DNA from 2 places in the Pseudoalteromonas sp. 68 DY56-GL68 genome. Region 1 is predicted to be linked to the other one. Evidence: predicted binding sites of a transcription regulator. Region 1 holds the regulator's gene; the other holds the start of a gene.
What was found. The regulator sigma-54, encoded in region 1, starts transcription at its own class of promoters, with help from an activator protein. The targets are predictions, from matches to a motif close to GTTGGCACGNNNNTNGNNT.

Region 2: NYF15_RS16720 (EF-hand domain-containing protein) is a predicted target of sigma-54. The motif match lies at 1,144-1,162, and genes of this name have one in related genera.

The regions. Positions count from the first base shown of each region.
Region 1 covers NZ_JAOCZL010000024.1:33,684-37,851, reverse strand. Annotated here, with positions in the region: gene lptB (LPS export ABC transporter ATP-binding protein) at 1-155, shown strand, start outside; gene NYF15_RS19370 (RNA polymerase factor sigma-54) at 264-1,760, shown strand; gene hpf (ribosome hibernation promoting factor) at 1,787-2,074, shown strand; gene ptsN (PTS IIA-like nitrogen regulatory protein PtsN) at 2,078-2,530, shown strand; gene rapZ (RNase adapter RapZ) at 2,531-3,376, shown strand; gene NYF15_RS19350 (HPr family phosphocarrier protein) at 3,390-3,662, shown strand; gene mgtE (magnesium transporter) at 3,873-4,168, shown strand, end outside.
Region 2 covers NZ_JAOCZL010000021.1:505,325-509,492, reverse strand. Annotated here, with positions in the region: gene xthA (exodeoxyribonuclease III) at 1-312, opposite strand, end outside; gene NYF15_RS16725 (exonuclease III) at 562-996, shown strand; gene NYF15_RS16720 (EF-hand domain-containing protein) at 1,202-1,726, shown strand; gene scpB (SMC-Scp complex subunit ScpB) at 1,854-2,444, shown strand; gene rluB (23S rRNA pseudouridine(2605) synthase RluB) at 2,441-3,313, shown strand; gene NYF15_RS16705 (YciK family oxidoreductase) at 3,387-4,130, opposite strand.

The DNA of each region.
Region 1 (4,168 bases):
TAATAACTGACCATAATGTTCGAGAAACCCTTGATGTTTGTGAAAAAGCCTACATTGTTTCTCATGGGGAGCTAATTGCATCAGGCACGCCTGAACACGTATTAGCAGACCAAACGGTACGCGATGTCTATCTAGGCGAGCAATTCAGGTTGTAACCAATACACCACCGACTAGAGCATCTGCTAGACTTACAATAATGACAACATATTGATATTTACTCAAAGTAGTATCAATCAATGATTTAAAAGGATTGTTAGGGATACATGAGGCAATCATTACAGCTGCGCATGGGCCAGCAACTTACAATGACTCCACAACTGCAACAAGCCATTCGCTTATTGCAGCTTAGTACATTGGATCTCCAGCAAGAAATACAAGAAGCGCTTGATAGTAATCCTCTGCTTGAAGTAGAAGAAGCGGATTATAATGAAGAAGCGATCGGTAAAAACGAACAAAAATCTGACTCTGATGATTCACAAGTCACAGCTACAGCAGAAGAAGCACCCAGTGAATACGAGCAAGAAAGCAGTGATGCACTCAATAAAGATACCGTCAGTGACGACCTAGCAATGGATGTCACATGGGATGAGTACATGAGTGCAGCCCCTTCAACCTCGTCAGGGCCAATGCCAGAAGATGAGTCTATTTACCAAGGTGCGTCAACCGAAACTCTCCATGAATACCTGATGTGGCAACTACAGTTGACTCCATTTAGTCCGACCGACGAAGCAATTGCTGTTGCTATAGTCGAAGCTATCGATGACTCAGGTATTTTAACTGTGAGTTGTGAGGATATTGTTGAAAGCTTTAATCAAAATGATGATGAAGAAGAAATAGAACTTGATGAAGTCGAAGCGGTCTTAAAAAGAATACAGCTATTTGATCCTGTCGGTATTGGTGCTCGCAGTTTACAAGAGTGCCTATGTATACAACTTCGTCAATTCGATGCAGATACACCTTATTTGGCTGAAACTAAAATGGTTTTATCTGAGCACATCGAATTATTAGCAAGTCGCGACTATCGTACTTTGATGAAAAAGACTAAGCTTAAAGAAAACGAGCTTAAAGAAGTGATGACGCTTATCCATAGCTTGAACCCTAAGCCCGCGGATAGCATCGTACGTGAAGAGTCTGAATACGTCATACCTGATGTATCGGTAAAAAAAGTTAAAGGTCGTTGGGTGGTTGAGCTAAACCCTGACTGTATGCCAAAGATCAGAGTAAACAGCCAGTATGCGGCTATGTCACGCTCTGTAAAATCAAGCAGTGACAGCCAGTTTATTCGCTCTCATCTGCAAGAAGCTAAGTGGTTTATTAAAAGCTTAGAGAGTCGGAATGATACTTTATTAAAAGTAACGAACTGTATTGTTCAACAACAACAGGCTTTCTTTGAACACGGCCCAGAGGCGATGAAGCCGATGGTGCTAAATGATGTCGCTGAAATGGTCGAAATGCATGAATCGACGATTTCACGGGTAACAACGCAAAAATATATGCATACCCCAAGGGGTATTTTTGAGTTGAAATATTTCTTCTCAAGCCACGTCAGCACAGAAAATGGTGGCGAGTGTTCATCAACGGCAATACGCGCTTTAATCAAAAAGCTTATTGCCGCAGAAAACTCAGCGAAGCCATTGAGTGACAGTAAGATTGCAGATATATTGGCTGAGCAAGGAATTAAAGTAGCTAGACGTACAATTGCAAAATACCGAGAGTCTCTAGCAATACCGCCGTCTAATCAGCGTAAAAGCTTGATTTAGACGTTTTACATAGAAGGAAAATGCTTATGCAACTAAACCTAACTGGTCGTCATGTAGAAATCACAGATTCATTAAAAGACTATGTAAACACCAAGTTTGCGAAACTAGAAAGGCATTTTGATCATATTAATAATGTTCATGTCATTCTAGATGTAGAAAAATTAAGTCAAAAAGCAGAAGCAACTTTACATGTAAACGGAGGCGAACTGTTTGCCTCTACAGAGCATCAAGATATGTACGCGGCCATCGACTCGCTAATTGATAAGCTTGATCGCCAAGTTATTAAACACAAAGAGAAATTAGCTCGACACTAAATTATGAAACTTAGTTCACTTACTAGCCAGGACTGCAGCAAAGCTGCGGTCCTTTTTAATAGCAAAAAAAGAATTCTCGAATTTATCAGCGAACTAGCTCATGAGCAGCTTCCTCATCTATCGCAGCAAGATATTCTTAATGCTTTACTCAATCGAGAAAAGTTGGGGAGTACAGGAATTGGTAGAGGCATTGCTATTCCGCATGGTCGTATGTCGGGTGCTGATAAACCACATGCGTTTATTATAGTGAGCGAATCGCCAATTAACTTTGATGCAATTGACAACCGCCCTGTTGATATTTTTGTTGCACTCATTGTACCTGATGGAGACTGCCAACTTCATTTAAAGACCTTATCAACAATTGCTGATAGACTAAAAGATAAAGAATTTTGTAAACAGTTACGCAGCGCAAAAACCGATCAGGAACTGTTTCAAGTTATTGCATCAGAGGCATAAATGGAATTAATTATTATCAGTGGCCGTTCTGGCTCAGGTAAATCAGTCGCTTTACGAGTCCTTGAGGACCTTGGTTATTATTGCGTTGATAATATTCCTGTAAACCTATTACCTTCGCTAGTGCGTAGTGTTTCTGATAATTACGACAAAATAGCGGTCAGTATCGATGTGCGTAACCTGCCAAAAGAGCAACAAGAATTTAATGATATTCTTGAATACTTGCCAGGTTTCGCCAACCCAACATTATTTTACCTTGATAGTGATGATCAAACACTCATTAAACGTTTCTCTGAGACAAGACGCTTACACCCGCTTTCTTTAGATTCTTTACCGCTCGATTTAGCAATTAAGCAAGAAAAAATACTGCTTGATGTCCTAATTACCCGCGCTGATTTTATGATCGACACAACGGATTTAAGTGTACATCAGCTAGCAGAGTCAATTCGTGAGAAGATTCTCGGTAAAAAAGATAAAAAGCTCATTATTACCTTTATGTCATTTGGCTTTAAGCATGGTATCCCGAAAGAAGCTGACTATGTATTTGATGCACGCTTTTTACCAAACCCGCACTGGGAGCCAGATCTTAAGCCACTTACGGGGCTCGACCAACCCGTTAAAGATTACCTTGCAAGCCATAGCATAGTGCAAAAATTTACTTGGCAGATTCAAACCTTTGTGCAAACGTGGTTACCACACCTTGAACGCAATAACCGCAGTTATTTAACTATCGCAATTGGCTGCACGGGTGGACAGCATCGCTCTGTTTACTTAGCACAGACGATTGGTGAAAGTTTCGCGAAAAGCCATGCGAATGTAAAAATTCGCCATCGTGAGCAAGACTTATAACAAGGGCTTTAACATGTATGCTGAAAATACGTTTTTAATTCAAAACAAACTTGGCTTACACGCGCGCGCAGCAACTGTACTTGCACAACTTGCACTTCAATTTGATGCTAAAATTATGTTATATCAAGATGACAAAGAAGCTGAAGGTGACAGTGTACTTGCTCTAATGTTATTAGAGAGCAGTCAAGGTAAAGAAGTTCGAGTTGTATGCGAAGGCCCTGATGCAACAGCTGCACTTAATGCAATAGGTGAATTAATAGCACAACGCTTTCATGAGCAAGAATAGCATTTGCTAAGCACGAAAGATTTACGTTAAACTTAACTTAGATATTTAAATTTCTCTTAAATATCTTACTTTTAAGTCATTCGTTCATCTTATATAACAAATATTCTTAATATAATGGTTGCTTTAAACGATAACTCAGCAAATTTATTATTGTGCAACTATGCTGTATTTATTTAGCCAGAGCTCACTTTTTTAGTTGTAAGGACGCCAATGCCAGAAGCCTTTGAACAAGATTACCCACTACAACAACTTAAACAGGTGACCAAGTCACTTAATAGTGGTCAATTTGTTCAAGTGCGCGGTATGCTAGCTAAAACAGCACCTTGCGATACAGCACTGTTACTTGAGTCATCTCCTCATAAAATCCGCCGCATGTTGTGGCAACTCGTTGATCCGGATGTACGTGGTGACGTACTTGAAGAGCTTTCAGAGGATGTACGTCTTGGCATTATTGCCCAGATGGAACCTGAGCATATTGCCGCCGCAACTGAGGACATGGACGATGA
Region 2 (4,168 bases), on a different contig from region 1:
TAAGTCACGGCCATTCTGTTGGGTTACAGTCACGCTGATCATACGACGTTGTGACTCGTCAGTATCAGTTGCAAAGCCTTTCACTACCGATTTAGGTTCTTGTTTACATAACATTGCCACGCCGTAATGGGCTTTTTGACCGTGAAAATAAACGTGATAACCCATTTTTTGCACATCTTCGAGTGGGAAAGCTTCATCATGAACTTTGATTTCTTGTAAGCCAATGATATCTGGTTGATGTTTATCTATCACCGCTTGTAGTTGATGTAAGCGAGCGCGAAGTCCATTAATGTTGAACGAGATAACCTTCATCATGCACCTTAGTTTATTTTTCTTTAAAGGAAGTAACGTAATTCTACCATCAAATGTGGTGCTATTCATGAGCAAAGAAAGAAAAATGCACTGTTTAAATGTTGATCAATTGGGGGGTTTAGTTAAACGCATTGTTAACTCGATATTAATTAAAATATTAAATAATATATTTAATTGATTTGTTCTTTTTTGTTTATATAATGCGCGCAAATTAAACCGTTCAAATTATGTACACTTAAAAGGTAAACCATGAAAAAACAATTAGTGATGCTTTCTCTTGCATGTATCTCATTTGGCTCATTGGCAAGCAATCCACAGTATTTCTCAGCTGATAATCGTATTGAATCGAAGTTATGCAGTTTGAGTGCGAACGAAGGGTTTACCGCTGCACGTAAAGAAGCGACAAAGCATGGTATTGCGATGTCGCGCTTTTCTAAAAGTATTGAGTGTAATGGTGTCGACATTCGCGACATTGCTAAAAAAGCACAATCACAAAAGGCGGCTTCTATAGTGTCAGTTGAAGTGTTTGCTAAGAATCAGCAAAAAGAAACTCAGCTTTGTATTACAGCACTTAAACAAGGTTTAACACCTGTACGTGAAAAGATTGGTAACTTAAATACCTTAAAATGTAATGGCGAAGCAGTAACAGAGTTCGTTAAGCGTTACCAAAACGCGGCTATCTAATAGCTATATTAAATAAGTTGTAAAAAGCGCTCTTTGGAGCGCTTTTTTTATGAAAAAATTACAGTACCCCATGAAAAGCTTGCTGAATCATAGGCTTAACCTTAACTTAACTGCTCTCTAAGTGCTTGATTTTAGCTGGCAAGATGTTTTGGCATCCAACTTGTATTAGTCAAAGTGAATCTAATCGACTACAAGGAAATGTCTTATGAACAAGTTAACTTTAGCATCAACAATTTTAGCAGCTCTAAGTCTATCAGCATGCTCTGCAAGCAACTCTTTAGCAAAAATAGACAGCGATTTTGGCAGTTTAGATAATGATAACGATGGTTACATTTCTAAAACAGAGGCCGATGATGATGCAATTTGGGCGCATTTTTCAAATATCGATACCAACATGGATGAACAAATCAGTCCAACTGAGTTTAATGCTTATATGCAGCTTAATACCGGTAAGGTTGCTGAGGATAGTGAGGTTTCTGAGTCGGCGTTTAAAGCTGAAATCGCTAAATTTGACCCGATCGAAAATGATTTTAAATCGTTAGATAACGATAAAAATGGTTATATTTCGATTGAAGAAGCCGACGATGACGATATTGCCAACCACTTTGGTTATATGGACAGTGATAAAGATAAGCGCGTAAGCCGTAATGAATTTATCAACTATATCACTGAGCATGGTAGTGACGTTGCTGAGGATGACGCATTAGACATGGTTAAAAAGAGCTCGTAACTTAGCTCAAATATAAACATTGTTTGTAGCCAGTGTATTACACTGGCTTTTTTTGTAATAATTTTTCCAACCTAGCAAGACTTCTGTCATAATAGAGCGTTAGTGATTTAAATGACCTATAGTAACGATGGCCACAAAACGTATTAGTGATGAACAGTTAGTCGAAATCATAGAAGCCGCGATTTTTGTAGCAGGTAAACCTTTATCTAAACGTCATTTGAAAGAGACAGTATTGGCTGATTTAAGCGTTTCTATGCCACGCATTAATAATGCAATTGAAGATATTCAAATTCATTATCAAACACGCGGCATAAAATTAGTTGAAGTTGGCAGTGGTTATCGATTTCAAGCCTGCGCAAGCTTAGCTCCGTGGCTTGCAAATCTTTGGCAAGAGCGCGCACCTAAATACTCAAGAGCACTATTAGAAACATTATCCCTTATTGCCTACAGACAGCCCATTACGCGTGGTGAAATTGAACAAGTACGAGGTGTTACTGTTGGCTCAGGGATTATTAAAACCTTATTAGAAAGAGAGTGGATAAGGGTTGTAGGCCACAAAGAAGTGCCAGGACGTCCGGCTTTGTATGCTACAACATCCGCTTTCTTAGACTATTTTTCATTAGCTGGTTTAGATGAATTACCACCGTTACCTGAACTACAGGAAAGTAAAATTAACCAGCTTTTGAGTGATCCTTCTGTGAGAGAACTATCTGAATGAGTAATGTAGAAACTGAAAAGTTACAAAAAGTATTGGCCCGTGCTGGCGTGGGCTCACGCCGTGAGATGGAAAAATACATCGATGCAAATCGAGTAAGTGTAAATGGCAAAGTGGCCCGTTTGGGCGATCGTGTTGAAGCAACTGATGTAATTCGTGTTGATGGACACGTAGTAAAAGTTGAAGATAAAGCTGATCGGATTTGTCGTGTGCTTATGTATAACAAGCCTGAAGGCGAGTTATGTACTCGTAAAGATCCTGAAGGTCGTCGTACTGTGTTCGATCGTCTTCCTAAAGTAGACGGTGAGCGTTGGATTGCAGTAGGTCGACTGGATATTAATACCGCTGGATTAATGCTGTTTACCAATGATGGTGAGCTTGCTAATCGCCTTATGCATCCAAGCTATGAAGTTGAGCGAGAATATTCTGCACGGGTATTTGGTGAAGTAACGAATGAGACTTTACGTAACTTAACCAAAGGCGTTGAACTGGATGATGGACCTGCAAAATTTTTAAATATTAAACCATTAGGTGGTGAAGGAATAAATCGTTGGTTCAATGTGACCTTAACCGAGGGGCGTAACCGCGAAGTTCGCCGTTTGTGGCAATCACAAGATGTGGAAGTATCTCGTCTTATTCGTATTCGTTACGGTAAGTTAGAGCTTGATAAACGCTTGCCTCAAGGTGGTTGGGCAGAGCTTGATCTGGATACAGTTAACTATTTACGTAAAACTGTTCAATTGGGTCGTGAAACGCAAACAAAGTTATCAGTTATACCTGAAAAGCGTAAAGAAAAACGAGCCAAGATAAACCAAATACGTAAAGCGGTTAAAAAGCATAATCAACGCGTTAAGCAGCCTAAGCGTCGTTAAATACTCGCGAATAAAAAACCTTACTCGCGAGTAAGGTTTTTTATTGGTAAATCATACATCAACAGCACTGAACTTATTTTTGTTGCGCATCTAAAGATTGACCATTGATATCTTTTGAATCATCACTCATTAGGTAAAGGTAGGTAGGCATAAGATCCTCAGGGGTTGCTAACTTATCTTTATCCTCTCCTGGATAGGCTGATGCACGCATAGATGTACGTGTTGCACCTGGGTTGATGCAGTTAATGCGAATGTTTGTTTTTTCTACTTCACAAGCCCACGTCTGCATCATGCCTTCTACTGCAAACTTTGAAATAGCATACGCACCCCAAAACTCGCGACCTTGGCGACCTACACCTGAAGAGGTAAAAATAACCGATGCGCTAGGCGATTTTCTTAAAATAGGGAACATGTACTTAGTGATAAGTGCCTGTGCAGTAACATTAACCTTCATGATGTTTTCAAATGTTGACACACAGAAGTGCTCAAGCGGGCCAAGCGAACCTAAAATACCTGCATTGTTTACTAAGCCATCAAGTTTGCCGAATTGCTGTTCGATTGTCGCAGCAAGGTCACGATAGTTTTGCTTCGTTGCACCTTTAAGATCCATAGGAACAATCGCTGGCTGAGGGCCACCTGCATTAACGATTTCATCGTAAACAGCTTCTAGTTTGCTGGTTGTTTTACCAAGTAAAATGATCGTAGCACCATGTTTTGCATAGGTTAAGGCTGCTACGCGACCAATGCCATCACCAGCACCAGTAATTAAAATAACTTTGTCTTTTAGCGCGTTTTCTGCGGCTTTGTAATTGTGCATAAAAGTACCATCGGTTAAATTTTTTCGTATTTTACCAT